4 regions of the Psychrobacillus sp. MER TA 171 genome follow, and region 1 is predicted to be linked to each of the others. Evidence: riboswitches for the same ligand, from Rfam matches in the RefSeq annotation. Region 1 holds a riboswitch; each other region holds the start of a gene.
What was found. Region 1 has a riboswitch for cobalamin ahead of mmgD (citrate synthase). Riboswitches for the same ligand answer to the same signal wherever they lie in the genome.

Region 1 (7,964 bases):
AATCTAGTTGACTTTCTTTCGCAAGGGTAAGCGCCTCACTCACTCCAGCCGTGTAGAAGCCAATTAGTAAATTATTGATCAGTTTTGTAGCAGTGCCACTATCAATCTTTTCACTAACATGAAATATGTTTTCTCCTAGTACGTTAATGATTGGCAATGCTCTTTCAAAAGCATCCTTCGAGCCACCAACCATGAATGTGAGCGTTTTATTAATGGCACCAATAACCCCGCCACTAACAGGTGCTGCAAGAAAATCTACACCTTTTTGCTTAGCGCTTTGTTCAATTTTTATATTAAGTTCGGGAGAAACAGTGCTTGTATCGATTAATAGGATGTTTGGATGAGCGTGCTCGATGAGTCCCTGGTCGCCCAAATAGATTGCTTCCACAGCACCATTGGACGGAAGACTCGTAAAAATAACGTCACAGCTGTTTGCCAATTGCGCAATCGTATAGCCTACTTTTCCACCATTTTTCTCAAAAAGAAGTAAAGCTTCTTTGTTCAAATCAACTCCGTACACATCAAAATTAGATGCGATCAAATTGTGAGACATAGGTAACCCCATGTTTCCTAGCCCTACAAAGCCTATCTTTTTCATTAGAACACTCCCATTCATATGAAATATCGACCATGCTTTATCATTACTTCTGCAATTTTCCGTTTCTTTATAAACAGATTGCTGTATAGTGGTACGGACAGTTTTTTTATTTGTTGTAGCATAACCACCTGTAATTGCTCATCTATTTCTAATGAGGTAAGTATCGTAATAGCAGCAGTTTCTATTTTCCGGTAACCCTCCTCACAGATGATGCCGGTAACTAATTGGTGGATTGTTTCCTCTTTATTGCTCTCTTTATTGTTTATATATTTTTCTAATCTTAAATAGGATGACTCCATTACATAAATGTCCTTTGTCATATCAGCTAGAAGTCGTAAGTATTCTTGTTCTCGCTCTAAGTTTAAAGTAGTTTCCGAGAAGGCTTTCAGAACGTCGTGTAGCAGCTCTAGTGATAGAACAATATATCGGAAATTTCGGTTTGAGCTGGACGGGGATTCACTCCCAACAAGTGGAACAGTTGAAATAAGTTCTTGCTGTTTTTTTAATATTAATTTAGCAATAGTTAAACGATTTATTTCATTTGTTCCTTCAAAAATACGGCTAATCCTCGCATCTCGGTAAAGGCTCTCGACTGGATATTCTTGCATAAAGCCATTACCTCCATGAATTTGTACCGCCTCATCTACAATTTCATCTAATATTTCGGAGCTATTAATCTTATTTAATGCACATTCAATTGCAAAATTGGCTAATAATGCAGGAATCTCTTGATCACTTTCGATTGATTCCAAAGCTTCGTCTATACAGTGAGCTGTACGGTAAGCAGCACTTTCTGCACCATATATAGAGATGACCATATTAGCTATTTTTTCTTGAATCATCGTAAAGTTAGATAAATGTTTGTTGAATTGTTTTCGTTCATTTACATACTGGATCGAAAGTTGGGTTGCTTGCTTTGCAGTACCGATATTCGCAAAAGCAAGTTTGAGACGTGCCATATTTAAGATGTTGAGCGCGACTTGATGACCTTTTCCCCTTACACCTAGCATATTTTCACTTGGAACAGATACATTATCTAGAATAAGAGTTGCTGTGGATGAACCTTTAATCCCCATTTTCTTTTCTTCAGGTCCCGTTGATACGCCTTGCAAGGATTTTTCTACAATAAAAGCAGTGACCCCATCTACTGTTTTCGCAAATACAACGAATACATCTGCAACTTTTGCATTCGTTATCCATTGTTTTTCTCCATTTAACAACCATGTTCCATCATTCTGTAAATTAGCTGTCGTTTTTAAGCTTAAAGCATCAGAACCAGCACTCGGCTCGGTTAGGGCATAGGCTCCGATCCATTGACCAGAAGCAAGCTTTGGTAAATACTTTTCCTTTTGTTCTGCAGTCCCAAAATAGACATACGGAAGTGTTCCAACTCCTACATGAATATTAAACGAAACACTGAAAGAACCACTTTGACCCATTTTTTCTGCGACCAATCCTGCAGTTTTTTTGTTTAACGATAAACCACCATATGATTCTGGGACTTCGATACTTAGCAATCCTAAATCACCCGCTTTTTTAAACAACTCACTTGTCGTAGCATAGTTATGCTGTTCAAACTGCGATAAGTGAGGAATCACATCTTGTTTAATAAATGACTCCGTCGTTTTTGCTATGAGATGATCTTCTTCCGTGAAATCTTCTGGAGTGAATAAATTAGCATGCGTTTCTTTTTCTAGAGAAAAGAGGTTCTGCACATGGACCAATTGTTTTTCCATCCTAAGCCTCCTAACTTAATGAAGATAAAGCTGTTTCAACAGCTTTATCCTAGTCTTTATTGTTGAGTGGTTAGTACAGTTTTAGAGATAGCCTTGTCTAATTCTTCAAATTTGTAATACGAAATCGTTTCGTATAATTCGCTTCTTGTTTGCATACTAGATAATCCTACTTTTTGAGAGCCGCGTTCTTTGATCAAATGAAAAACTGTTTCATAAGCCTTTGCTGCTACTCTAAGGGATGTAACTGGATAGATGACCATTTTGTAGCCCATTTCCTCAAACTGTTCCGCTGTATAGTAAGGAGTCTGCCCAAATTCAGTCATGTTTGCAAGCAATGGAACGGATATTCTATTCGAAAACTTACGGAATTCTTCCTCCGATTTAAGTGCTTCTGGGAAAATAGCATCCGCTCCAGCCTCCACATATGCAGTTGCTCTTTCAATGGCCGCTTCTAAACCTTCCACTCCTCGTGCATCTGTACGAGCAACGACTACTAAAGAAGGGGCAACCTCCTTGATCACTTGAATCTTCTGTACCATCTCTTCTGTTGAAGTAAGCTGCTTCCCATTTAAATGTCCACATTTTTTAGGGAGCTGCTGATCCTCTATTTGAACTGCAGCAACTCTAGATTCTAGCATCTCCTTAGCAGTTCTCGCAGCATTCAATATTCCACCAAATCCCGTATCAATATCGACTAATAAAGGAAGGTTCGTTGCACGAATAATATCCTTTGCACGCTCAGCCACTTCCGTAGATGTAACTATCCCTAAATCCGGTAATCCTTTACTAGCTGTGTAAGCAGCTCCAGATAAATATAATGCAGAAAAGCCAACCTCTTTGGCGATTAATCCAGCCATCGCATCATGACTTCCAGGAATTTGTAAAATTTTTCCATCTGCTATTAAAGTACGAAATTGTTCCGCGAGTTCTTTTTGAGTAGAGTCTTGATCTACTATCCAAGCCATTTTAAATTCCTCCTTTTAAAGTAGAAACAGCTCCATAAATTCATTTACGTTCATTTCTGCTAACGCTTTATAGTCGTAACAAACCTCTTCCATTTTTTGTAGCTTTTTTTTTGTGTAATGAGACTGTATATTGAAAGAAAATTTTTCCTTGATTTTTGGAAAAGCTTCCTCTCTACGGAAGCGATGTCCTAAAGGATACTCACATTCTACCTTTTCCGTCGAAGTTCCATCTTTGAAATAAATTTGAATAGCATTGGCGATCGAGCGCTTGCTCGGATCGAGATAATCTTGACTGTATTGTTTGCTTTCTACTACTTCCATCTTATTTCTTAGTTGATCGATTAAAGGATCTGAAGCCGTTTCTTCTTCATAATGCTCTGCCGTTATAGTCCCTTTCAAAAGACCGATTGCGGTAATATATTGTAAACAATGGTCTCGGTCAGCCGGATTATGAAGAGGTCCAGTCTTATCGATAATTCGAATTGCAGACTCATGCGTAGTAATTGTAACCCGCTCAATTTCCTCAAAACGTTCTTTCACTAGTGGATGCAACTTAACCGCACACTCTGCTGCGGTCTGCGCATGAAATTCTGCAGGATATGAAACTTTAAATAAGACATGTTCCATTACATAGGAATCTAGATTTCTTCCAAGCTTCAACTCTTGTTTATTAAATAAGACATCTTGGAAGCCCCAGCCTGGTGCTGATAGAGCCGTAGGATAACCCATTTCGCCTTTCATTGCCATCATTGCTAAATATACTCCACGGCTTGTTGCATCGCCTGCAGCCCATGATTTACGTGAGCCAGTATTAGGAGCGTGTCTATATGTTCTTAGACTAGAATTATCAAGCCATGCATTGGATAAAGCATTAACAATCTCTTCTTTTGAGCCTCCAAGCATTTTAGTTACAACAGCGGTAGTAGCAATTTTGACGAATAAAACATGATCTAGACCAACCCGATTTAAACTGTTTTCTAGGGCAAGAACGCCTTGTATTTCATGTGCTTTTATCATCATTTCTAAAACTTCTTGTACAGTTAGTGGTTCTTTTCCTTCTGCTAAATTTTTTCTAGATAAATAGTCAGCAACTGCAAGAATCCCTCCAAGATTATCTGATGGATGCCCCCACTCTGCTGCTAACCATGTATCATTAAAATCTAGCCATCTGATCATACACCCAATATTAAAAGCCCCTTTTACTGGATCAAGTACAAAGGAGGTACCCGGTACTCTAGATCCATTAGGAACAACCGTTCCTGGCACAACAGGACCTAATAGCTTTGTGCATTCCGGGTAATTGAGTGCGAGAATACCGCATCCAACCGTGTCTAATAATACGTACTGGGCTGTTTGAAAAGCTTCGGTGCTTACTATGTCCTTATGCAAAACATAATCCGCTATTTCCTCTAGTAAACTATCCGTCTTCGTTCGATCATTTATATATAACAAGTTCATCTTTCCTTCCTGATGATATTAGTTTAAAATTGTAGTGGATGTTTTGCAGAACATCCACTTGGCGGCGTGCTTAAGCTACTATTTGTCTATTGGTTGATAATAATGGCGCGTCGCTCGCCTGTATAATGCACTCTTGGACGGAATAATCGATTATGTGCATGCTGTTCCATAACATGTGCGCATAATCCTATTGTTCTAGAACTAAAGAAAATTGGTGTATATAGAGGAATCGGAATACCAAGCATCCAATATACGGGTGCTGCATAATAGTCAAGATTTGGGTAGATACCTTTTTCTCTTTCCATTATTCTTTCCCCAGCTTCACACATTTGATAAAGAAGATCATCTCCCTTTACCTCACACAATTGACGTAAAGCATCTTTCATAATAGTCGCTCTAGGATCCATTTTTTTCATATAAACTCGGTGACCAAATCCCATAATTCGATCTTTATTTGCTAGTTTTGCTTTAAGCACTTTTTCAAATTCCGCTACCGTTTTTGCTTCTAACAACATGTACATGACTGCTTCGTTTGCTCCACCATGCAAATTACCTTTCAAGGAAGCCACTGCGCCAGTGAGTGCTCCGTACATGTCGGATTTTGTGGAGGCGATCACTCTTGCTGTAAAGGTCGAGTTGGGCATCTCATGCTCACTATATAAAACAAGCGAACGGTCAAATATCTTTTCTTCTAAGGGGGTAGGTTTTTTCCCTGTTAGCATATAAAAAAAGTTTGCACTATACGACAATTCTCGAAGAGGTGCTATTACATCTTCTTTCTGGATGACTCTATAGCTATTTGCAACTAGATTAGGAACCTTTCCCAATAGTTTGTATGCCTTTTTCAAATTTGCTTCCACCGTGCAATCATCGATTTCTTGATCAAACCCTGCAAGAGAAGAAAGCCCCGTACGCAAAGCGTCCATTGGATGAGTATTGCTAGGTAATAGCGTAAAGATATCTAATATTTCCTTTGGTACATCATATTCACCTTTTAATACTTCTTCCAAAGCAACTTTTTCTACTGTATTTGGAATTTCCCCTTCTAGTAAAAGGTGAACAATATCTAAATATTGGCTTGTCTTCGATAACTCAATTAGATCATATCCTTGAATAACAATTTCGCCTTGTACTGTATCTAGAAACGAAATTTCCGTTTCCGCCGCGACTACACCGTCGAGGCCAGGATAATATTTCTGTTCGGTTTCGGTTTCCATTTCTCTTCCTCCCATCCCCATTTACATTTTTAGCACTTGAAAGCCCTTACAAAAAGCTATAAAATTACTCTTTTCGCTTAAGTTTTTCATGTTTCCACAAACAAATATGCTAGTGAAAGAAAATAATCCTCATTTTCAATTCGATTGTTTAAAAAAATAAACAATAAAAAAACAACTTCTTTTAAGAAGTTGTTAAGACACGAAGGAATACTTTAATAAACATGTTTAATAAGAAAACACGCCCATAACTCTCGCACTTAACACCCCCTATCCTCGTAGGTATTGATGCATGCTAAAATAGGCAGGTCTCCTGGCTTATGATCATCGCTTTTCGTACCTTCCCATCTTCTCTTTAAGAAAACAGTGGCTTTTTCGAATCGCTCCCATATACAGTTGCGGGACAGCGTCGGACTCTAACCGAACTTCCCTATTAAGCCGAATAGTCAATACTAAGCGGCACCTATTTCTACACCTATTCAATTTTCTATTTCAACATATCAAATATTCTTAAAATTTGCAATATTTTTTAAGGCATTTTAATATTTTCTATTTAAAAAATGAAAACACTAAATTTAGATTATAAATGATCAATCTTTATTGTAAATTATCTAATTTATTTCAAAGCCACATCAACAACTTCCATTTACTTAGGACAAGAACATTCATACTAAATAACGAAAAATACCTATGTAGCATCTACTATCTTTTTATTAAAGTGAATGAAGATTCTTGTCCTTGTACAGTTCACTATAAAAAATATGTATATTTATTCATTAAATACAAAAAGCATCCAAATTTCTTTTGGACGCCTTTTGTCTGATAATGTATTAAAATTTTACTTCACATCTATAGAAATTACTTGATGCACTCATGTTTTGAAGATAAAAGCGATGTTCACCAGTTACTCTTGCCTTTGTAACCATAACAATGCCACCTTCGTTACCCTTAACTGTAGATATTATATTCCAGTTCGGATCATAAACTATCATCCTTCTTTGCTCAGCTGGCCCATAAGTTGAAAACTGCGTACTAGTACCCGCTCCAACCAAATAATGCTTTCCGGAAGTTTCACTATTTCCTAAAGTAGCATACCACGTACTAGTTCCATTTGTACCAAACTGCGGCATGTATTCCTCTTTTGTAAGTTCCTCTTTTACAAGTTCATTATAATCAATAATGTATTTGTTATTATCTTTAGTTTAAGTGAAAACCTTCACATTCTTATTCAAATCTTAACATAACCATCCAATTTGTTCCTATCTGTTTTTTAATAAATTAATAATTGAAAGCTCGGATCTCCTGATATCCCTTTCTCCAACTCGGTTGAATACTACCCTTTTTCCTTTAATTCATCCTTTTTGCTCGATATTCCGGCGTTTTTGCGTTAATCCTTCTTGTAGCAACCCCACCGTAGATTAAAAACCTCACTATTCTACATAAATAAAATTGCACTGAACTAAATGGGGTAGACCAACAATATCACTCACTTAATCCATGATTCAAACGAAAACAAACAGCCAATCGCGGGTTCAATACCGTCAATTGGCTGCATGATAGGGTGTTTTATTCCTGTCTCAAAAATTATAGTCAGTGCCCTCCACCCCCAACAAAGTTTTTTTATGTCTATTATGACTCAAAAGCTGTTTTATCTGGAAATATACCATTTTCTCTTACAAGGCAAACTGCCAATCTTTGAGCAGCTCGATCAAAATAAAACTTAGAGGGAATATTTTGATCAGGTAAACTTTCTAACTCTGAAAACTTTCTGGTTATTTTATTTAACTCAATTTTACCCATAATCTCTTCATTAGGTCCAAATTTGTAAACTACAGTTTCATCATCTTCATATTCCTTTAATAGTAAAACATACGAAGCCATTTTTACTCCTCCTCTGCTGGATACCACGGACGCCCAGATTCAACTGTTTTATCGTGTGCGGTCCTGTAATCTGTTTTGAATATTCCTTCAAATTTTGATTCAAAAAGTTCAT
Region 2 (7,964 bases), on a different contig from region 1:
GTATTATGAGTAGATTGGTAGTTACGAATATCGTAATCTCCGACTTCGAGGCCATTAATTTTGATATCTTTTGCACCCATTTTTTTCATGATCTCAGCTGATTTTTCGCCCATAAACTTCATTAGCTGACGGTCTTGATCTTTCCAATTAAACGTCATACGAAGTAATGGATCACCGAATGCATCTTTATACGTTGGATCTTGATCGATGTAATTATCTTGCCAAGGAAGGGAAGCTCCTTGTGCTTTAACAATAAGAACACGGTTTGCATTTGTAACAGAAGCATCTTTAAATTCTTTCCCCCAAGTTGGAACGCCTGCTGGAATCTGATTGTTGGCAATAGGACGATCCCCTAATTGGGTAATTTGAATTGTCGCACCATGTAAGAAATCTAAGTCAGTATGATCAAAGAAGTCTCCGTTAAAGTCATCAATTTGTGCTCCTAGAGATCCTGCACCACCGTATAAATTGAACTCTTTATCAAAGAAACCTACAGCAGTCCCTAGAATTGTTTGGTATGCATAGTTTCTACCAATGACACCTGTACCAGTAACTGGATCATATGGACGGCCAAGTTGAGAGTTTAATAATAGTTTAATATTGTTCATTTGATAAGCTGATACTACAACTACATCTGCCTCTTGGATAAACTCTTCACCAGTACGTATATCAACGTATAACACGCCAGTAGCTTTTCCATTAGTGTGTAGAACTTTACGTACAACAGAATGAGTACGTACTTCGAAGTTACCAGTTTCTTTAGCTACAGGTAATACTGTAACTACTGGTGAAGCTTTTGCTCCATATTCGCAACCAAAACGCTCACAAAAACCGCAATATTGACAAGCGCCACGAGAAACGCCATCTGGATTAGTATAAGATTGCGATAAATTGTTAGAAGGCATATGGTATGGATGATAACCAAGCTCTTTCGCTGCACTTTTGAATAATTTTATAGCAGGTGTTTCCAGCATTGGCGGGTTAGGGTATTTTATTTGTGGAGAGCCAGGTAGTGGATTCTCCTCACCGCTAATACCCGTCATAGCGTCAAATTTATCGAAGTATGGTTCTAACTCTTCGTATGTTATACCCCAGTCTTGAAGCATCATCCCTTTAGGGATTTTACCTTTTCCGTAACGTTTAACAGTTTCTGAATAGATTTCGAAATCGTATGGAAGGAAGCGGTAAGTTTGACCATTCCAATGCTCTCCTGAACCACCTGTTCCTTCTCCGATTAGGAAGCTACCCCATTCACGGTAAGGTAATGCTCGTTGTGTCATATCGTGACGGAATGTAATTGTTTCTTTAGAAAGATCCTGCATCATTTCTTTACGCTCTGCGTAACGTAGTTCATCGTGAGCCATAAAGTAATCCTCAGTTGAACGTTCTTTACCACGTTCGATACCTACTACTTTGTATCCTTTTTTTGTAAGTTCTGCTGCAATAATACCGCCTACCCAGCCTACCCCTACTAAAACTATATCTGTTTTTGGTAATTTAGTTGCCAAAGTTGTTCACCCTTTCTATTTGTGCTGATTAGTGTTGATGCTGAGAGTTTAAGCTCATAGGATCTATTTTCACGAATTCATCTTTTTCTAATACATTAGTATAACTTGATTGATGTCCAGGGAAATTCTTCATTTTCCAACCAGCCATATCTTTGTTACCGCCGTACATAGGGTCAGCATATACTCCTTCAATTGTTACTTTTCTAAGTAAAGAGAAGAAAAAGGAGGAACTAACGGCTCCATTTAATTTAACTTTATCAGCTTCAAAATCTTTTAAGATTTCGATTTGTTGTTCTTCTGTTAAATTAGCAAATTTAGGTTTATCATCGGATTTCTTTGCAGCCTCTGTATTTAAAGCTGCAATTCCAAGATTAAACACTTGCTGACGGTTCAAATGTGTTTGGTACCCTTGTTGTGGAACTGCTTCTGCAGGGAAGAAAGGACCGGTCATATATTCTTTTGAGTTTAGGCCAAAGCTTCCTGCGAGTTGGTGATCAATATAATATGCAACAAGTAATTCTTTCGCCCCGGGTCCTACCTCAGTTTTAGGAAAAATTTGCTCTGCTGCAGCTTCTATCGTGTCAAATTGTGCTTTGTCAAAATACATAAGTGCTTGGTTGAAGTTAACACTAGTAGTTGCTGAATGAACCCCAGTTTCATTAGTTTTAGATGTTGAGTCTTTCCCTAGTAAAGAACCGAGTGCTCCACCTAATACAACTCCACCAACTGTTAATCCAGAGTTTTTGATAAAAGTACGTCTAGATGAACGTTTATCTAAGTAAGTAGTCTTGTTTTCCTGTTCTGACATAATATGACCTCCAATGTAAATTAGTATAAATAGCTTATTGTTTATTTAGGTAAACAATGGCTTAAAAGATATTCTGATTAATGAAAAACTGCATTCCAGTTATAAACTAATGAGAATAGGATCGTATAAACCAATAAAAATGAGACAAAGTATATATATTTTTTTCCAGTCCAGCAAAGAACAATTATAGCTAGTCCGATACTTGAACCTATTAACGCGAACCAAGGAAACTCATTATTAAAGTAAAAGAGGCCAAGAGCTAAATCTGCTACTATAAATAAAGCAAAAATTACTTGATTCAACAGTTTTAATTCTTCTAAGTTATATTGCGTCACTTTTATTCTCCTTTAACATAGTACACACAACTATGAAAACGTAATTTTTATAAATACAAAACAACCGTTTTACAGTCTACTCCTTTTATTTCTTAAAAACTAGATATTTATTTCGATTATAAAAATATAATTTTATTCTGAAAAAACATTAAATTTTTATAATTAATGCAGAATAATAGAAAAACCTTTGTATTATGGGCATAAATTAATTAGTATTTCCTGGATAAATAAACGATAAGATTATATTTATATAATTAAATTTTTGCAGAAGGGATTAAGGTACTTTTATAACGAAGAGACTTTTCCAGTTCAAAACGCTTAGATTATTTTTAACACTAAATTATTTACAAATTTAAACGTAGGAGTATAATGTGTTATTGATACAAAACAACCAATTTTATGTATGATTAACTACTATTGAAAAAACACATGAGAATATACAGAAACAGTATAGGAGAGATTATAATGCCAAATATCGGAATACCAGGTTTAATCATTATATTAATTATTGCTTTAATCGTGTTCGGTCCGAAAAAATTACCTCAATTGGGTAGAGCAATTGGAGAGACGTTAAAAGAATTTAAAAGCTCAACTAAAGATATAGTAGACGATGTTGCAGAAGAATTTAAAATAGAAGACAAAGAAACAGTAACTAAAAAAAATATCTAATGCAAAAAGCCGCCAAATTCTAATAGGCGGCTTTTTGCATGTGTTAATATACATTCCTAGATATCAGTCTATAAGAATCTATACAAAAGCTTGTTGCTCTTTATTTCTTTAAATAACGAAGAAATAAAAGGGCCTCTTGGAGTTTGTGTGATGGGATAGGGGTTAGTGATATAGGCAACACACCAGAGATGAAAGTTTATACAGACGGGGATTTATCAGATTCAAACTGTAAAATTTGGATTCCCAATGAACCAGTTAAAACTTGTCAATGAAGTCATGCTACAAAGGGTAACTAGCCTTTGTAGCATTTTATATATATGCACTTTCATATGCCACTTCTGTTACGATCATTTCCTCTTCGGAGTAAGCCTTAAGTAGTTCCCTTGCTATATACGATGGTGCTCCTAATGATTCTATTATTGCTTGCTCGGATTTCCCCTCTCTTAACAAGTCACAAAAATATTTTTGGAAATCTCGAACAACCGCTTGGCGCTCCTTAGCATTTAAAATATATAGCTGTTTTTCTAATGTCTCAATATAAACGTTTGCTGTCACTTCTAACTCCTCCTCGGTACTATTCATTAAATAGTACTATACCATAACACTATTATCCATTGCAAGGTACCTGTTTTAAAATAAAAGAAGATGGCCTCCTCAAAACGAGACCATCCTTTACTTTATTTAAATAATTCTGGATAAACGGTTTTGGCTACTAGTTCCACAGCTTCACCAATTCGTGGACCAGGGCGAGACATTATGTCCGAATCTAATTGGAAGATGGCGTTGTTTTGTACAGCCTCTAGCTGGTTCCAGCCTGGACGAGCCTTAATCTCACCAATTGGATCTTCTACATAATTTACGGTAGTTAAGATAATCGGAGGATTTTTCTTAATGACATCTTCCTCAGATAATTTAATCCATCCCTCTTGGTCTCCAAAAATGTTCACAACAGAAGCATTATTCAAAACTTCTTGTTGAAACGTATTTTTACCAGTTGTAAAAATTTCAGGAGAGGGGCTTATCTCAAAATAAACTTGTTTCTGATTAGCTACACCCGATACTTTGTCCTCAACACTTTGAATAGTAGTTTTAATAGAGTTAACAAGGTTTATTCCTTTATCCTCAACTCCCATTACTGCGGCCAACTGTTCAATATCACCATAGACGTCTTCAAATGACAGTGCCGATTGAATGACAAAAACGTCTAAACCCGCATCTTCCAACACTTTAAGCTCTTCCTCAGAACCGGTGGTATACGCTATCACTACATCTGGGCTTATCTCTAAAATCCGTTCTGCATTAAAGCTCATAGAATCGGAAATTCTTTCAATTTCCAGTGCTTCTTCTGGATAGGTATCATACTCTGTAGCTCCCACTATTTTATCTCCCACGCCAAGGGCAAATAGAATTTCTGTGTTGCTTGGTTGTAGAGACACAACCGAGTCGGGAACTTCTTCAAATGTAATTTCGTTCCCCATATCGTCCGTTACAGTGTATTCCTTTACTTCTTGTACAGAATCTGTTTCAACAGCTGTATTCTTTTCAGCCTCTTGGCAGCCTACAAGTAAGATAGAAAGTATTAGTACCGCTAACCAATTTCTTAATTGTTTATTCATATGTTAATCCCCCAATTCTTTCTTTTTTCTCATGGGATATGATTTACTGACAAATTGAATCTCGTCAACTCCATGATACTTATTTACATATACCGCCATTGCAAACAATACATTTGCTAATAGCTGCGTGTAGTCAAATAAAATCTCAGGTACTTCTCTTTCTAAAGAGACTTTATGTAAAGCTCTGACCGACTTTTTTGCTTCACTTCGACATACGTGCAACTCACAAGCAACCGTTGAACCTTGTGGAAGTACGAATATATCTACTCTTCCTTCTACTTCGCTTACGTAGGAATCGTACATATCGCTGAGGATTTGTAAATCTTCTTCATGGATCGCGAGCTTCCCTCTGACAGACCCATTTAAGTGGTATGCCATCGGGGCCAAATACATAAGGTCCTCATATACTCTTGGAATATCTTTTGTTAAAGAAGCAGCCAAGCCGATACGTGTCGTCAGTGAGTCCGTTCGAATCTCAAAGTCTACTGTAGAAGGCTTCTCTCTCATAAACGGATAACAAATATAACGCATGTCCTTTTTCACCTTTTCCCCTCCCTTCCTAGTAAATGTGAACATATGCAATACAATACTCGACCTCTTACAGCACAAAAAACGCCACCCCAAAAAGGGCGGCGCAATACTATTTATCGTTTTATAAATTCAATCGAAAAAATAGACACGTGCCGTACAACCCCTTAACTTCCGAAGAGTATTTATACGTTCAAGAAAAGGCTGGTCTCCTGGCTCATGCATCATTTTACTCTAAGAACCTTCCCATCGACTTCTAGCCGACAGTGGTATTTTTCTTATTTCATCTGCATTTACAGTTGCGGATACAGCTTCGGTTTTTCACCGAATTCCCAATTAAGCTGACAAGTCAGCACCTTTTCCCTGCAATAAATTATTCACTTATCGTAAGTGTACCATAGCGTATCATTTTGGGATAGAAATGGTTATCTAGTGTTAAAACTAGTAATTAGTTTGTTTCTTGTTCAGTTTATGCTACTGTTTTTATATGAAAAAATATATCCCACTATTACTTTTAATTCTCTTTGTATTTATTGCTTCGGGTCAAACTTCCGAGCAGCAATCTTTAGAGGCTGTGCTTAAAAACTGGCTTCCCAACAAGCCATTGGAATCCTTTTTGTCTTTATTTCATATTCCATATTGGGGATTTTATGTCTCTGTCGAGGAACGTGGCTACTATGCATTTGTTGAATTTTTAATCAGAAAAGGAACGCACTTTTTTTATTTTGGTTTGATTGGATTAGCCATTTATATTGCTTTACCGAAAAAAAAGTACAGAAAGCTGTTGGCCATACTGATTACCTTTTTTCTAGGAGCAGCAGATGAATTCCATCAATCCTTTACGAGTGGACGATCTGCACTCTTTCAGGATGTTCTATTAGATACAAGTGGCGCAATTTTTGCCATGCTATTGCTAACGCTTGTTCAATGGTTAAAGAATAGAAAAAACGCTACCCACTAAATTTAAAAGGTAGCGTTTTTCTATTAAGCTATTTAAAGAACTTATTTTCGACTTTTCTTTAATAGGAAGGCAAGACCTAAGGTGATAATGGAGAACACAGTAAGTAATTGATTAATCGGAAGTATAGGCTTGAATTTTACATTTTCCTCGGTGATTTCATAAACTCCAACTGGTTTAATCGAAAATACACCACCTGCTCCTTCTCCTTGACCACTAGCATTTTGCTCGTCTGTAAATCCACCGCCTCCTCCTCCACCTACGAAGTAGTTCACTTTGGCTACTGGCAGAATCCGTTTATTGTCCATAATAATTGGGTCCCCGTATATTAAAGAAGCATCCTTTTCTCTAGAAAACTTTTCAAAAATAGAACGTATTGGTGTTTGTATCATAGGCAGCTTGGTATTATCCTTTTGTTTACTTGTCTTTTCCTCCATACTATCTCTCCTTTATTTTAATATAAGGGTCATATGATGTTCCTCGTAATAAACATCTCTTTCCTTTAAAGCCATTTCTTCTGTTCCAAATACTTTAAATCCTAGCTGCAGGTATAAATTTTTTGCAGACTCATTACTAGATACTACGGAGAGATTAATCTTTTCAATTTCATTAGTTTCTCTTGCCTGTTTAATCGCCTGCTCCATTAAGGACTTACCGGCACCTTTTCTTCTCCCGTGTGGACTAACATACATCGCAAATATATTTGCTCTATGCTTCATTTTTGAGCCACTCTCCTGTAAAAGAGTAACCATACCGATTAATTTATCTCCCTCAAATGCGCCGAACGTATAATTCCCATTTACTTGAAAATTGCTTCTTACTCGTTCAATTGGATTTTCTCTTTGAATAGCCTCTTCATAACTAGTACCAAATGCTTCGGGGTTATTTTGCAGTGCCTCAAGCCTTAGCTGCCAATATGCCTCTGCATCATCACCTATTAATCTTCTAATTTCCATTTCTATACCTCCTGAAAATAGCGTGCATTGCAAAGTTCATGTGCGTACAATATTAAATCTCGACAAGCTTCTGCACGTGAGCTTTCTGTTGCAAATAGCGAAGGAGATTGCTCTAATGTACGAATTCTCATCCCTTCTTGTATTAAAGGATGCCAAACATTTGGAAGCATACTTAACCCTTTTCTCAGTGCTTCTTTTTTTGAAATGATCTGCTGATATTCGAGTGAATAAAGAATTCTGCAAATAGTAGCTGTAACAGCCTCCACCACTTCATCAGTCACTGAATCTGGTATTTCTTTTGTTTTCTCATACCAATATTGATTAATATTGTATTTTAACGTCCCTAAGACGTCCTCCCATTCAGTAGAAATCTTTAACTCTTGAATATCTGTTCCCTGCAATGTAATTCCATGCTCCTTTAACACCCACCAAGTCACATGATTAATGTCCCAATGCCCAACTCTAACAACGCCATCCGCACAAAAAGGATAAGGTTGCATTGTTTCGTTCCCCTTACTAAGGTCAGTTGCTTGGATATACATACCGTCCATCCGAGAACCTAATTCCTCTTTAGACAATTGAAAAT
Region 3 (7,964 bases), on a different contig from region 1:
GAAATCGCTCCTAATATATGTCTTGCACTTAAAGGAACCTTACGAATTCCCATCAATGCACGATTGGAAACGACTCCTTTATATGTATTTCTTCCGCCTAACTGTATGCCTAATTGATAGGCCGTGGATGCTTCTAAAAAGCCACTATTGGGACTCGGATGCTTCTTAGCATCCATCCACCAGCCCTTCATTCTCTCCTTCAAGGGAATGTCAGTTTCCTTTCTTCCTCCCAGCATAATGGCCAACCCAGTTAATCGACTCGGGATATAATTCGCAACATCATCTAACTTTGCTGCTGTATAACCAAACTCCTCGTACTGTTCATTTTTATAACCAACCATGGAATCTAAAGTATTGATTGCTTTATATGCCCACAGACCAGGAGCGCCAAATAAGAAGGCAAAAAATAGAGGTGCAGTAACTCCATCACTTATATTCTCAGAGACGGTTTCTACTACCCCTCTAGTTATTTCCTCCTCGTCCAAATATTCCGTGTCTCTTCCTACAATCCATGAAAGCTTAACCCTTGCATTAGGTAAATCCCCCTCTATCAAAGGCTTGTATACATCCATTGCAGCGTTCTTCAAGCTTTTTTGGGCGAGGCCAGAAGCAATAAGTATACTTTCTAGCGCAATTCCTAAAACAATATGAATAGAATAAGCAACGGTTACAAGCACTAGAGCAATGCTAAATGATATGCCCACTATAACTAGGACTAGGATCAGCCCTTTAAGCTTCCTCTTACTACCTTTGTTTAATTGCTTGGTTAGCCATGAAATAAACGTGCCGATCCAGCGGACTGGATGAGGCCAATTAGGAGGATCTCCTATTAATCGATCTAGCAGAAGACCAATTGCTATTGCTATCATATGAGATGCCATCTTACACCCATCCCTTTGCCTTTTTATATATCTGAATAGCCTCCACTGTACATTCAAATACGCCTTGCCCAATCTTTTTACCGATCTCTGTTATAGGACCTGCGTATTCAATAGAAGTGCCTTTTTGTGTAGCAGCAATTAGGACGCTATCTGTCGAGGTACCGGTCGCAAGTGTACCAGTTCTTGAATCCCTCACTTGTTCATGAGCCATCGCTTTCGTTTTAGCCTCCGTTGCAGTGATAACTGATTGAATAAATGCCTCCTCTGCTAGCTCACCATTAATAACAATCCATGTATTGATCGTACCTACAGAAGGAAACATTTCAACCTCATGCGCTCTAGAGACATCCACTGCATTTCCAACCCCCGCAGTTACCATTACGACTAGATTACCAAGAGGTGTTTTGTACTCTTTTATGATAGCGTCCGTAGTTTTGACCGCTGTCATCATACCTACCGTATCTGCCTCTGATAATCCTTCGGTAGCAAGGTATTCTATCATTTCCTCCTGAACGTTATCACAATGGTAGCTCGCATCCACTCTTCGATTGACAAAGTTTCTATACCAGCCACTTCCTGCATTAATGACTGCAGATGACCACGTCTTTAATTGATTTTCTGCTCGGAAGAGAACATAATCATCCGTTACTTGAAAATTGGACACTGTAATTGGTTTATCGTCTTGTTTTTCCTTTACGTCTGGCAAAATGGTTATTTGTGGTTTAGGACGTTCTGGATGAGGACTAGTGCTAACTCTGGCTTCATAAACCGTTTCCACTAAACTCTTTTTTACTACCTCATGCGGTTCTCCAATTACTTTAATCCTCCCTTGGTCCATCAATAAAAGCCTGTCACAGTAAAGCGATGCAAGGTTAATATCATGAAAAATGCTTATAACCGTAATACCATTCTCAATTGCTTGTGTCTTAATCGTATCTAGAAGTTGTTTTTGATGAGCAATATCCAAGTGATTGGTCGGCTCATCTAACAGCAATATGGGAGCCTGCTGAGCCAATGCCTGTGCTACAAACACCCGCTGCTGTTCTCCTCCTGATAGAAGCTCTAGTAAATGCTTTTCATATTTGTCGATAGCAGTCAGCCTCATTGCTTCCTGTGTCGCTACCTCGTCCTCTTGCGACCATGTTGAAAACCAGCCCGACTGGTGAGGGTAACGACCGAGTGAAACCGTATCTCGAACGGTATGTGAAAAAGCTTGATTGTGCAGCTGCGGCAAAACGGCCAGCCTTTTCGCAAGCTCCTTTGAGGAATAGGATTTTAGTTGCTTACCTTCAATCAATACTTCTCCCGTTGCAGGGGTAAGTATGCCACTCATCAATTTTAAAAGGGTAGATTTCCCGCTGCCGTTTGGACCTAATATTCCTAGCATCTCTCCTTTAGATACCTGGAAGGATACGTCATGCACGACTAGTTTTTGATTGTAACCACCAGAAATGTTTTTGATCTCTAGCATGCTAAGCAGCTCCTTTTTTACGTTGTCGGAAGAAGATAAATGCAAATACTGGTGCACCTATAAAGGCAGTGATGACACCTATTGGTAGCTCTGTTGGAGATATAATGGTACGTGACACCAAGTCACAAATGATTAATAACGAAGCTCCGTTTATGAAGCTTAAGGGAAGAACATGCCGGTTATCGGAGCCAAATAGCAGCCTCGTCATATGAGGCACTACGAGTCCGACAAATCCAATGGTTCCCGAAACAGCTACAGCGGTCCCGGTAAGCATGGACCCTCCTATTAGAATCATCATTTTACGTTTCTTCACTTCCACACCTAAATGCTGTGCCCGTTCTTCTCCAAAGAGCATTGCATTTAGCTCCCTACGGTTCAACCATAATAAAAGTGAACCAATTATTATAAACGGCAATGCCATTTGAACATAGCTCCAGCCACGCATAGAGACACTTCCAAGTAACCAACCGATAATTTGTCTCAGCTCTTCCCCTGTTAATGCAATCATTAAGGAAATGACTGAGCCGAGAAACGAGCTAAAGATAATGCCTGTTAAAATAATAGTTTCCATTTTCATCGCTCGATCAACAAGCTTCGCAAAGGATATGACGATCAGCATAGTGATTAACGCCCCTGCCATACTGAAAACAGGCAAGGTGAACATTCCTAAAAAAGGTACTGATATTCCAAAAAAGAGTGTAGCCACTGCACCAACTGATGCTCCGGACGACACTCCCAATGTATAAGGATCGGCTAGCGGATTTTTAAGCAGACTTTGAAAAGCTGCTCCCGCTATTGCCAGGGATGCTCCGACTAATCCTGCGAGTATAACTCGCGGCATGCGAATCTTCCAGACGATATTTGTTGCAATCGCATCTGTACCCGTATCCCATAAAGTACTGATCGGTACCTTTACAGATCCGACCGACACACCTAGCCAAATGGCTACGATTAACGTAGCCAGTGACAAGATATAACCGATCATTGATTTACTCACTAAATGCCTCCGGATAAATAGCCTTAGCCACTTCCTCTAGGCCTTCTACTAAACGTGGACCTGGACGACTCGTTGCATCCTCATCCACTTGTACCACCTCATCGTTTTGAATGGCAGTCACTGTGTCAAAGCCATCACGCTGCTTCACCTTTTCTACAATTCCTTCCACGTAGTCATAGGTGATTAACATTACATCTGGGTTACGGCTTACTATTTCCTCTGGGTTAACTTGAAACCAGCCATCTTGATCGGCCATAATGTTTTCTGCATTGACCATCGTCAAAATTTCTTGCATAAATGTCCCATTACCAGGAGTATAGATTTCTGGTACATCGGAAGTTTCTACGAATACTGTTTTCTTTGTCTCTACTTTTGCAACTTTTTCTTGAATTTCATCAACCTTTGCCTTCATATCCTCTATAACGGCTTGTGATTCCTCATATTTCCCCGTTGCTCGGCCAATTTGTTCAATAGTTGTATAGGTTAAGTTAAAATCCTTTGCATCCTGTACAACATATACCTTTACACCAGCATCTCGAAGCTGCTGTAATCCTGACTCTGCCATTGAAACAATGGATTCATGAGCGAATACGATATCCGGACTTAAAGAGATAATTTTTTCAATGTTATACTCCATGCCACCAATTTTTTCTTTTTCTAAGGCTTCCTTAGGGTAGCTCTCATAATCATTTACACCGATAATTTCATCATCTAGCCCTAAAGCAAATAGAATTTCCGTGTTACTCGGAATCATAGATATAATGGATGTCGGAGCTTCCTCTAGCGTAATTTCTTGTCCTACTGCATCCGTCAGTGTAAGTGGGAATGCCGTTTCTGAGTTACCAATTTCTTGGCTACTTTCTTTTTCTGTTGGAAGTGTCTCTTGCTCATTACAACCACCTAAAATCAGCAAGGTCATTCCAATAATTAACCACAGTTTCTTCATCCTTTATTCCTCCTAAATATAGACAACAAAAAATCCCCCATCCTAGGATGAGAGATAGATAGGTATAAATCAGCCACGAAAAACCGAAAGCGGACCTACACCAGACCTATCCGCGTAGGTAATGGGTGTGTACGTAAAGGCAGGTTTTCTGGCTTATGATGCATATGCATCACTTACAGTGGCGGGACCGCGCTGGACTTTAACCAGCTTCCCTTTTAACTCTAGTAACCGATAACTAGAGCACCTTTAAGCAAATGTTATTCTATTGTTTCTTGCATTTATTATACCTTATATTTAGATGTTGTCGAGTTGAAGTCGGTATTTGAAAAAGCATACATTTTATACATTTCAACAATACGAACGATTAATAAAGAATATTGAAGTTTATATGCTTTTAAATGTGGAAAGTAGAATAGATTTCCGCTCTGGCGGACGCTTTCCGCGGGGGGGAGCGATAAGCCCTCACCCATCGCTTACGCGCGTGGCTGTGAGGTCTTATCGCTCCGCCTGCCACTTCAATCAATAATTAGAAAAGGTTCATGGTTGATTGGTAAAGACTTCTTTATAATATATAAAACACAACTTTAACCTTAAAAAAGCTTAATATAGTAGTTTTTCATCGCGATTTTTTGTTTTCATCATTGTTTTTTTCAATCGTTTCTCGTACTTCTTTTAGTATTTTTTCGTTGCTTTTGATTGTTCTCGTGCTGTTTTCAGGATATTTGGTTTATTTTCTTCTTTCCATCCAGTCAAAAAGAACACCCTCTCTTAGTTGTGTACAACTGAAATTCGCTCCATCTTCTTAATATATCTAAAAACAAAGGGAATAATTGAATCAAAACATTTTGAGATAAATAATAATATAAAAAAACTTTTACTGAAATGAGCTTTAATCCATTACTACTTTTTTACCTGCTATTAATAAAAATCACAGTATACAATCCAATCTTGTTTGCGTTGATTAAAGAAAAAATAAAAACTACCACTATCAACTATATTGAATTGTGCCTTCGGATCGGAGCTTATTTGAAAAACAAATGGATATTCTTCACCGTATGAAACTCCACTCTGTGTATAAGTGGGGTACCCACCGATCTTATGCATAGGATAGATATCCTCCACGATGTCATCGTAATATTCAATATCCTCCTCCAATTCAAGACGTAAAATCTCATCTTGGACTTCCGTTTCTATATCTTCAGAATCCCAGGCAGGAGTATCGTTCTTAACCAATCTTGGCTGTAACGGAAAAGACTTTATCCTCGCAGATTGGTTATTTATTTTTTGTAATCCATTGAAGCTTGTATAGCAATTGATAATAAAAAAAGGCGCTAGGTTATCATCATTTAAATGATCATATACATTAAAGTCCATATAAATGGTGATTAGTTGAATATTTTCCAATTCCTCCGGTACGTAAGGGAGATTGTTTAAAAAAATTGTACTTAAAGGCTCGTACTGTGAAGGTATATTTTCTTCTTTTCCCCACATGACCTTTCCAATCCAGCTCTCTCCTAATTCTTCCGTTGGTCGATAACCACCCGTCTCAAAAATGGTAGCTTGCTTAAATAGTACTTTTTTTAATTGAGCAATGTTCATATAAATCCCCTCCTAAGCTAAGTAAGACTCCCAATCGTAATCTTCTATTTTATAGAAGACACCGTGGTCATTTCTTTCATATGCACATAGAGGTGGCTCATCAATAAAAGATAGAACAGAGTCATCTATATTTAAAATTACACCTATGGATATATACTGGAAATTATCAGAATTACTTAAAAATCTATCGTCTTCGTAACCACTTAAAACAGACCAACCAGAATCTTGACCATCTTTTGGATCGTCTTTTAACATAAAATTAAATTCTTCTCTCTAAAACATCGTTGCTTACAATTATTTTCGTATCAAAATAATAATCCCATTTAGAAGCATTTGGATCATTATACTCAGTGTCACATATATGCTCTGCACGAAATGAAATTTCTTGTCCAATTTTTAATTCACTTATATTGAATGGGTCGTTTGAAAGAACTCCCTTAAAGTTTTCCATATCCCTATGGGTAATTTTCACCCACATTCTTTCACCAGCATACCCGTCTGCTCTAGTCTCGCATTCGAAAATTAATTTGACCCGATCTCCTATTCTTAAAATATCAATTACTTCCTGGCTAGGAATATAAAAAGTATAGGGCGCTTCTTTATTTCTCTTATAAACACTCTCTAAGTACCATGACATTATATCTTCTCCTTGAACAGTTTTAACATAATTTTTACGAGTCTTTCAATACCTTAATTTTTTTTGCAACTATCTTTCCTTCCTTTTCCACAGCCCATATTTCCACTTCTTGTCCTTCTTTTAAGCTCCGCATGTTATTTATTTTACCTGTTATTTTGGTGAAATTAGAGATATGAACTTTAGGAGTAAAATGCTCGTATTCAGGGTTAACTTCCAGAGGATATAAGGTAAAGTTATTATCCGTTATATCCCCTACTTTGCCATGGTAATCAGCTCTATTTAAAAGAAAAAAAGTAAGGACAGCAATACTGATTATAGTCATTCCAATAATTAAGCCTCTACTTTTCATTTGTTATGTTCCATTCGTGTCATTGCTTCTTGTAGAAGTCTTTGTAGAACAGATGCGAAGGCTGCAATTACAAGGGAAGCAAAAATCATGCCTAGTCCGATGCCTATGATTCCAGGCGCATCATCCTTATCTGCCATAAGAAAGAATATTGGCATACCTAAAACGTATAAAGAGCTAATAGCTAATCCACAGTATTTTATTTTCTTCAAGGCTCTTACTGAAGGTTCAGAGAAGGTATTATGATGACCTATATAATTTAAAAGCTTTAGTGCTTGGTATAGAGCAAAGTAAAAAGGAATAGCTGTTGCATACAAATCGATATAAACTAGGTATTTCAAATAAGCATATTCAGGATATAATTCTACTACAAAGCTTGCTATTTCAGGTACTAGAAATATACATAAAGCAAGAACTGGGATTCCCATTAAAACAATAGCTAACTTTAAAAACAATAGAATTCCTTTTTCCATAAAAGCACCTCCCTCATTAATAATTTACATTATATTACATATTTGATTGTTTTAGAATAAATACTATTGTAAATAAAATATATTAATACTCTAGGATAACAAAAGAACCAGAATAGAATTCTGAAAGTTTTTAAATGTCTTTATTCCTGAAAGAGATCCATTTGCTGCATTTAGCACTTTTTCTGCATTATAGAATTATGGATTTTAATCTAATTTCGTCTTTTAAAAGGCAATGTGGACTGATCTCACATTTGAAAATTTCAAAAAATATTTATAATTACTTACACAAGTTACTCTTGAAAACATACTAAAAATGGGCATTTCCTCTAAGAAAGTGTGTAACAAAAAGAGCTGGACAAGGTTATCATAATATGAAAAGATTGAATTGTAAGAATAATCGGCCGATTTTCTTCCTAAGTATTTTGTTTTCTAAAAAAATAAAATTTGATACGGAGGAATATACTTTATGAAGAAATTTAAAATATTATTGTTAAGTTTTGTAATTGCTTTAAGTTTTGGATTCACAGCCCAAGCAGAAAATGTACAAGCCACTGAAAGTAAAGAAACAAAAGTTGATGTATCTTCAGAACAAATTTTTGTTTCAAGAACGGTTC
Region 4 (7,964 bases), on a different contig from region 1:
TGTTAACTATTAATGGTAGGGTGACTGGTGTAGGCGGATCCATTTTAGCGGCAAGCGATGCGGAACGTGGACAAGCAAGCTCAAGAGAAGTTATTAATAACTTTGAATACCACTCGACAGCAGTAGTAGTCACAAGTGGAGGCATTGGAGCTAACCTTGAACTAGTACGTCAAAATTGGCCAGCACGCCTCGGCTCCCCTCCTAAAAACATGATTTCCGGGGTTCCAGAATATGTAGACGGAAGAATGATGGGAATCACTGAAAAAGCAGGTGGACGTGTAGTCAATAAAGACCGAATGTGGCATTACACAGAAGGTATTAAGAATTGGAATCCAATATGGAAGGAACACGGAATTCGTATCTTGCCCGGTCCATCATCCATTTGGCTAGATGCAGAGGGTAATCGCTTTCCCGCCCCAAACTTCCCAGGCTTCGATACATTGGGTACCTTAAAAGCCATTCAAGATACTGGATATGATTATTCCTGGTTTATACTCACAGAAAAAATTATTGAGAAGGAATTTGCACTATCTGGTTCAGAGCAGAATCCTGATCTTACTGAAAAGAGCATCAAACAAGTGCTAAAAAGGATTTTACCTGGGCCAACTGATCCAGTTAAGGCATTCATGGAGAAGGGGGAAGATTTTGTAGTTGCCACAACTCTAAAGGAACTAGTAGCTGGGATGAATAGAATTACCGGAAATAGCCTGTTACATTATGAACATCTAGAAAAACAAATTGTAGCTCGTGATCGGGAGATGGATAATAAGTTTACAAAGGACCTTCAAATAACTGCCTTAAGGGGAGCCCGTCATTATATCGGAGATAAGCTTATACGTGTAGCTGCCCCTCATAAAATATTAGATATTAAAAATGGTCCCCTGATTGCAGTTCGTTTGAATATCCTGACTCGCAAAACACTAGGGGGTCTTCAAACAGATCTAGGCGGTCGTGTCCTTAACTCAGAAGGTAATCCCGTTCCCGGTCTTTATGCAGCTGGAGAGGTCACAGGCTTTGGTGGTGGAGGAATGCATGGCTATCGTGCTCTGGAGGGAACCTTCTTGGGAGGATGTCTGTTCACAGGAAGAGAAACAGGGAGAGCATTGGCCAAGGACTTATCCAAGTAATATAGAAAAAACTTTGACTACCGTCTGTCAAAGTTTTTCTTTTGGAAGGGAATATGCTCTTTATACTTCCTTACATAAATATTGATATATTTCGTAGCCTATTTGAGAAAGTATTCTTTTGGATAGGATATCATCCTCCTTCTCCGATAGGACTGTTGCAACTAGTTTTCTATTTCCTACAAAAAATACTCCTACATCATGACGGGTGCCTGGTATCCAACCAGTCTTATTTGCAAATTCCCAAGCAGGCATCCCATTATTGAAGTTGGAATATGGAGAAGGAAGTTTTTCCGGCAAACAATCACGGACCTGTTGTTTTTTAAGCATATCTATCATTTGCTTACTTGCTTGTTCACTAACTAGCTGTCCCTGAGCCATTTTAGATAGTAAGATACCAACATCTTTTGCAGCAATTCTATTAGAGCCAAGTGGATTTGGCTTACTCAACATAAGCTTATTATAAAATGTACTGTATTCCATACCGGCTTCCTTCATTGTTTGTTGAATATTTTCTACTCCAACTAAATCTATTAAAAGATTCGTAGCTGTATTGTCACTTTGAATAATCATCAGAAGCATGATATCTAGTAATGGTAGTGAAGTTCCTGGAGTTAAATGCTGGAGGACTCCGGACCCTCCCACATACTCATCTTTTTCCAATCTGACTAAATCGGTCAGGGACAATTGTTGACGTTCTACTGCCTGAAAAACTGCTGTCATTATTGGTACCTTAATGACACTAGCTGCATAAAACAGCTCTTGCTCATTGTGTTCCCACTTCTCTCCCGTATTCAAATCATCTAATACAATCCCCCATGTCCCCTTGGAAGGTTTAATCAACTTTTGAACTTTACCTATTAGCTCCTCCACTATCCATCCTCCTCTAGTCATTCTCTTTGTTTTATTATAGACTATTATAAGATTTATTTTTAGAAAATTCGAATTTATGGAGAGCATGTTGCATGACACAACTTTTTCTATTACAAAAAGTCATTGATTATATAGACGAACATATTAAAGATGATATAAATACCGAAAGCCTTGCAAAGCTTATCAGCTATTCCCCTTTTCATTTTTCTCGTATTTTCCATCAGACTACTGGTTATACACCAATGGATTATGTGCAAAAAAGGAAGCTACAATTTGCCTTAGTTGACTTACTGAAGGAGAAAAGAATTATAGATATAGCATTAGAATATGGGTTTGAAACACATGCAGGCTTTACTAAATCATTTAAACGCTGCTTTGGGAGTCCCCCTAGCTTATATAAGATGCACTGCCCCATTTCGGTTCCACAAAGACTATGTTTAGAGAGCCTTATACAAAAGAAAACTGGGGGAGTAGTTCTTCAGCCTAAAATCATTTCTAAGCCCCCTTTTAGGGTAGCAGGTAAGACGTTTGAAACACGGATGGGAAATATAGCCTTTACGAGAGATGCCCCCGCCTTTTGGAATCAACGAATACTCTCTGAGGAATCCATTGAAACTACTCTATATAACCTCTTAACACCTAAAAAGCACGGAGAATATTGTTTTAATCTTAGTGCACCAGAGTCAGAAGATCATTTCACCTATTTATTTGCGGTGAATTTTGAAGAGGGCACAACAGTACCTGAAGGAATCCTTAAATTTACCGTTAAGGCCACCACTTATGCAGTTTTCAAAACACCTCTTGTACCGGTAGAGCAATTTGTTTCCTCTATCAAAGGTACTTGGCAATATATTTTAGAAGACTGGCTACCTGATTCCCAATATGAAGTCGATGAAGACAGCTATGACTTTGAATATTATGATGAACACTGCCATGATTGGGAGTACGACAAAGTTTATATGGAGATTTACCTTCCTATTAAAGAAAAATGATAGAAACTTTAATTTAATAGATAAGCTACTGCTTTTTTTCGAATTACCACTATTTCTGCACACCCTTCTTTAGAAGAGAACGGTAAAAAAATAGAACTGGACTTAAAATAAGCGCACTTACTATAATTGCAGTCTTAATAGTAAGGGTTGTGGCAATATACCCAATAACAGGTCCACCGCTTATTTGCCCAACTGCATCCACCTGCCCTTTTACAGAGAAAAATGTTGCCCGAGTAGAAGAGTCTGGTATGATTTTATTTAACCAAATGTCCTCTAATGGGGACATTACCTTCCGACTAACTTGGATTATTACATAGCAAATAAACAAACCAATAATATAGCTCGAAAATGCAAAGCCTATTAATGCTACCACTATACTGGAGCAACCAATAAAAAGAGCGATATATATTCGGTGCAATTCTTGATAAATCGTACTTTTATTTAAAAAGTGAAGCAACATATATGACAGCAGCACGACAACTAATTGAATTCCTCCAGTTAATAGCACCAGTCGTTCATTGGACAAGGTAGTTATTTCAGCCATTTCTAATAGATGAGGAAGCCACAGACGATCGAAACCTTCACTATAAAAACCTATAAACAGAGCGATTAGAAATAGCATACGAAGTATAAAGCTAGTTCTGGAGAAAAGAATGATTTTATCTAAGTTCTCCTTCATTGTCTCCCATGCACCAACTGTTTCGCTTCTTTTCAAAGGTTTAAAATGATTCTCTTGCATAAAGAATATTAGTAAAACAGCTAAACCAATCATACATAATCCTCCTACTATAATCGGTAGATGGATTAGGTAGGAGCCGATTAATACGCTTAACGGAATGGCAACTAATTGGCCAAGGTTACCAGCCTTAGCTCCTCTCATATATGCAGATGAGGCCTTTTCTTCTCCTATTTCATCAGCTATCCAGGCTTGCAATGACCCGCTAGTAAAGGTATACCCTATCCCCCATGCCACTTGAGCCAATAAAACCGTAATAAAAAAAGGAAACAAGCCCTCTAATAAAAAACCAACTCCTATTAGAAAGTAACCAATGATAACGGATAGCTTCCGGCTCTTTAAATCAGACACGATACTAGTTGGAATCTCAAAGAGAAATACGGTTATCTCCAACACAGTTCCCACTAAAACTAGTTGCAACGGATCCAGCTTAACAACGCTTACTTGATACAACAAACTGACTGTAAATATAAAAGTAAAAAATAATTGCGATAGAAAGCAAATATAAATATACAGCCGATATGGGTCCTTTAAACTACTCATTTACCTCACCTCTCCACTTGATTATAAAAAGAGAAGCAGTCCACGACTTATCCAAATTTGCTATATTGACTAACTTTTTTTATGTTATAGTGAAAGAACAATTAAATAATGTGTAGATTTAGGTGTTCTTTTAATTGCAAAAGAACTTAAAAGGGAAGTTCGGTGAAAGACCGACGCTGTCCCGCAACTGTAAATGTGAGCAATACTTTATAAACCACTGTATGTATGGATACTACGGGAAGGAAGGTAACGCGATGACCATGAGCCAGGAGACCTGCCTATTTCAAGTACACACCACGACCCTACGAGGATAGGAGGTGCTAAGTGTAACTATGACAAGCAAAGCTTGAAAATACTGCCGTACGAAAAGACATACTAAAATCCACTGGAGCGAACAGACTCCTTATTTAATCGTGGTTTTTATTTGTTTCCTAGCGTACTGACTATTAAATCATACTAACCAAGCATCCTCTTTTATAAAAAAGAGGATGCTTTTTATGTTAAAAACGAAAGGATTTTGGAAATGAGAAAAGAGATTTTTATGGAGCAATTTAAGCAAGTATTAATGACAAACCAGGTTGCAAGTACCTCGATATCTCTACAGTCTACCTTTGAGGAAATGAAAAAAGAAATTGAGCTTAACTCAGTATGGAGTATAGAAGAAAGAAATCTTTTTCTTCACCACTTAAATGTTGCACACCGTCAGATTAAACAAGAGATTGCTGGAATAGAGCAGGAATAAATAGAATACATATGTCAGTCAATTTCATAAATAGAGCTTTACCAATTAACACGAACCGTATTAATTGTAGCGACAGGCGGCGACTCCAGCGAGATGAGGGAGACAGATAAGACATCACAACCACGCGCGCAAGCGATGGGTGATGGCTTATCGCTCACCCCGCGAGAAAGCGTCGGGTTGGCGCGGAAATCAATTCTGCTTCTACACATATAAAAGCATATATAAATCACTGTTTTTACTAATTGTTCATGTTTGGCTTTTTAAAATAGAATTATGAAATTGACTCTTTTAAAAAAGCGAACCAATGACGTTAGTCATTTGGTTCGCTAATTCCTATAGATCTTGATAATCCCTTTGATATTTACCGCCATCTTTAACCTCTGAATGATACAAAGCCTTCAGAGCAAAGCTTTTTTCTAAATCATGCTCCTTCATTACTTCCTTTAATCTTTTAGCTAAATCAGGACTGAACTTAACAAGCTCTTCCATTTTAGATTTTGAATATTGCATTACATTACCTCCCCACTATCATTGTTTATACAGTATAGCACTTTGACATAAAGACATACGAAAATTTCAGTTTAGCCTAATTAAATTTCTACCACTCTAACTCATAAAAATAGACAATCACATTTTTTCCAATTTTGCATAAATTAATTTGACAATTCTAAAAAGATGAGTTAACCTAATGAACAAATGTTTCCTAAGGGAAAATAATTATCTTTTAAGAAATTTATATTTTTTTATTCTAAAAGTTTCCCTGAGGAAATAATTTATAACAAAGGAAAAGGAGTGTAGTAAATGAAAAAATTATTTTTATTATTTTTTGCTGTAGTTTTATTGGCTGGATGTAATGACCAAAACAATGGAAAGGCGGAAGCTGATAAACCACTAGTAGTTACAACTACAGGTCAGGTTGCTGATGCCGTAAAGACGATAGCCGGGGATATGGTAGAAGTTAAATCCTTGATGGGACCAGGAGTAGATCCACATCTTTATAAGGCGACTCAAGGAGACTTACAAATATTAGAGGATGCTGACATGATTTTTTATAACGGTCTAGAGCTTGAAGGAAAGATGAGCGACATTTTCGAGAAAATGAAGAAAGAAAAAACTGTTGTAGCAATTGGGGAGTCAGTCCCAAAAGAGAGACTATTAAATGATGAGGAGCATCCGGAATTATTTGATCCACATATTTGGTTCGATATCGAACTTTGGAAGGTGGCTACCCACGAGATAACCAAATCACTTACTAAGGAATTTAACTCTAGCGAGGAACAGTTTAAAGAAAATGAGGCAGAGTTCTTTAAGGAATTAGACACTTTAAACGATTGGACGAAGGAACGTATTAATGAAATAGCTGATGAGCAGCGTGTACTTGTTACTGCTCATGATGCATTTAACTACTTTGGTGAAAGTAATGGAATGGAAGTCAGAGGTTTACAAGGTCTTAGCACTGATGCCGAGTATGGATTAAAGGATATACAGAACGTCGTAAACTTTTTAGTAGAGCAGAATATTAAAGCGGTATTTATTGAATCCAGCGTATCCGATAAAGCGATGAATGCTGTCATTGAAGGTGCAAAGGAAAAAGGACACACGATACAAATTGGAGGAGAGCTCTACTCGGATGCCATGGGTGCTGAAGGAACAGAGGAAGGAACTTATATAGGGATGTATAAGCATAATGTCAACACAATAGTTGATTCACTCAAATAGGAGGTAGCAAAATGAACGCATTACAGGTAAAGGATTTATCTGTAGCTTATGAGGAAAAGATAGTTCTAAGTGAAATTAACCTAACTATTCCTAAGGGACAGATTACTGGGATTATTGGGCCAAACGGAGCTGGAAAATCTACACTGATTAAAGCGGTGTTAAATCAGCTTCCCAATAAAACAGGGACCGTTTCTATATTAGAGCAACCGCTTAATCCAAAAGATCTCCTTGTAGGGTATGTCCCTCAAAGAAATGCAGTAGATTGGGACTTCCCAACTAATGCTTTAGACGTTGTCTTAATGGGAAGATACGGTCATATTCGCTCTATTAAAAGACCATCTGCTAAGGATAAGGAAATAGCTTTAAGCTGCTTAAAGAATGTGGGAATGGAAGCTTTCGCAGATCGTTCCATCGGTCAACTATCTGGCGGACAACAACAGCGTGTCTTCCTGGCTAGGGCTCTCGCTCAAGAGGCAGAGGTTTACTTTATGGATGAACCTTTTGTGGGAGTAGACGCAGCCACAGAGCGGACTATAATTTCTATTTTAAAAGAGTTAAAATCTCAAGGAAAATCAGTCTTTGTAGTTCATCATGACCTGCAGACAGCAGCTGATTATTTTGATTGGATTGTTTTACTAAATCAAACGATTATAGCCTCTGGTCCTACCGTTCATACATTCACACCAGAAAACCTACAGGAAGCATATGGTGGGAAATTATTCTTCATGGACCAAGCAAGTTCAGGGAAGACTGCTGAAGAGGTGAAAAACTAATGTTGACAGGTAACCTTCTTTGGGTACTCGCAGGAGCTATTCTTTTAGGGATAGCAGCAGGTTTAAATGGAACGTTTGCCTTTCTCCAAAAGCAAAGCTTAGTCGGAGATGCTGCAGCACATGCAGCACTTCCTGGCATTGCTCTCGCATACCTTATTTTTGAGAAAAAAGATTTGCCTATCCTTATGCTAGGTGCTGCTATAACAGCAGCCCTTTCTGTTTATATGATTCAATGGTTTGTCAGTCACTCCAAGCTAAAGGCGGATGCTGCAATTGGGCTTGTCCTCTCTGTATTTTTTGGCATTGGTATTGTTTTAATAACAATCGTTAATCAGAGTGGTACTGGCAACCAAAGTGGGTTAAATGATTTTATCTTTGGAAAGGCTGCAACAATGGCAAAAAGTGATCTCATTTGGTTGTCTAGCAGCGCTATATTAATCATCCTCATGTGCTTGCTTTTCT

Region 2: another riboswitch for cobalamin. It lies ahead of M3627_RS05520 (hypothetical protein); the one in region 1 lies ahead of mmgD (citrate synthase).
Region 3: another riboswitch for cobalamin. It lies ahead of M3627_RS00075 (ABC transporter substrate-binding protein); the one in region 1 lies ahead of mmgD (citrate synthase).
Region 4: another riboswitch for cobalamin. It lies ahead of M3627_RS11365 (hypothetical protein); the one in region 1 lies ahead of mmgD (citrate synthase).

What each region holds. Positions count from the first base shown of each region.
Region 1 is NZ_JAMAWN010000007.1:29,476-37,439, reverse strand. Features, by position in the region: gene M3627_RS08410 (NAD(P)-dependent oxidoreductase) at 1-598, opposite strand, end outside; gene M3627_RS08405 (acyl-CoA dehydrogenase family protein) at 613-2,334, opposite strand; gene prpB (methylisocitrate lyase) at 2,391-3,299, opposite strand; gene M3627_RS08395 (2-methylcitrate dehydratase) at 3,315-4,757, opposite strand; gene mmgD (citrate synthase) at 4,844-5,974, opposite strand; cobalamin riboswitch at 6,258-6,453, opposite strand; gene M3627_RS08385 (hypothetical protein) at 6,802-7,101, opposite strand; gene M3627_RS08380 (hypothetical protein) at 7,601-7,852, opposite strand.
Region 2 is NZ_JAMAWN010000004.1:58,666-66,629, reverse strand. Features, by position in the region: gene M3627_RS05550 (GMC family oxidoreductase) at 1-1,508, opposite strand, end outside; gene M3627_RS05545 (gluconate 2-dehydrogenase subunit 3 family protein) at 1,537-2,316, opposite strand; gene M3627_RS05540 (hypothetical protein) at 2,394-2,651, opposite strand; gene tatA (twin-arginine translocase TatA/TatE family subunit) at 3,114-3,320, shown strand; gene M3627_RS05530 (HAAS signaling domain-containing protein) at 3,630-3,875, opposite strand; gene M3627_RS05525 (ABC transporter substrate-binding protein) at 3,998-4,936, opposite strand; gene M3627_RS05520 (hypothetical protein) at 4,940-5,479, opposite strand; cobalamin riboswitch at 5,650-5,839, opposite strand; gene M3627_RS05515 (VanZ family protein) at 5,952-6,425, shown strand; gene M3627_RS05510 (GerW family sporulation protein) at 6,467-6,859, opposite strand; gene M3627_RS05505 (GNAT family N-acetyltransferase) at 6,872-7,378, opposite strand; gene M3627_RS05500 (aminoglycoside adenylyltransferase domain-containing protein) at 7,381-7,964, opposite strand, start outside.
Region 3 is NZ_JAMAWN010000001.1:11,950-19,913, reverse strand. Features, by position in the region: gene cbiB (adenosylcobinamide-phosphate synthase CbiB) at 1-881, opposite strand, end outside; gene M3627_RS00085 (heme ABC transporter ATP-binding protein) at 883-2,352, opposite strand; gene M3627_RS00080 (iron ABC transporter permease) at 2,354-3,337, opposite strand; gene M3627_RS00075 (ABC transporter substrate-binding protein) at 3,342-4,295, opposite strand; cobalamin riboswitch at 4,417-4,558, opposite strand; gene M3627_RS00070 (DUF1963 domain-containing protein) at 5,214-5,894, opposite strand; partial or broken gene M3627_RS00065 (immunity protein Imm33 domain-containing protein) at 5,907-6,531, opposite strand; gene M3627_RS00060 (cold shock domain-containing protein) at 6,566-6,880, opposite strand; gene M3627_RS00055 (DUF2975 domain-containing protein) at 6,877-7,350, opposite strand; gene M3627_RS00050 (hypothetical protein) at 7,817-7,964, shown strand, end outside.
Region 4 is NZ_JAMAWN010000010.1:107,917-115,880, forward strand. Features, by position in the region: gene M3627_RS11345 (FAD-binding dehydrogenase) at 1-1,127, shown strand, start outside; gene M3627_RS11350 (serine hydrolase) at 1,188-1,997, opposite strand; gene M3627_RS11355 (AraC family transcriptional regulator) at 2,090-2,989, shown strand; gene M3627_RS11360 (MFS transporter) at 3,039-4,268, opposite strand; cobalamin riboswitch at 4,372-4,564, shown strand; gene M3627_RS11365 (hypothetical protein) at 4,792-5,010, shown strand; gene M3627_RS11370 (hypothetical protein) at 5,344-5,520, opposite strand; gene M3627_RS11375 (metal ABC transporter solute-binding protein, Zn/Mn family) at 5,812-6,729, shown strand; gene M3627_RS11380 (metal ABC transporter ATP-binding protein) at 6,741-7,502, shown strand; gene M3627_RS11385 (metal ABC transporter permease) at 7,502-7,964, shown strand, end outside.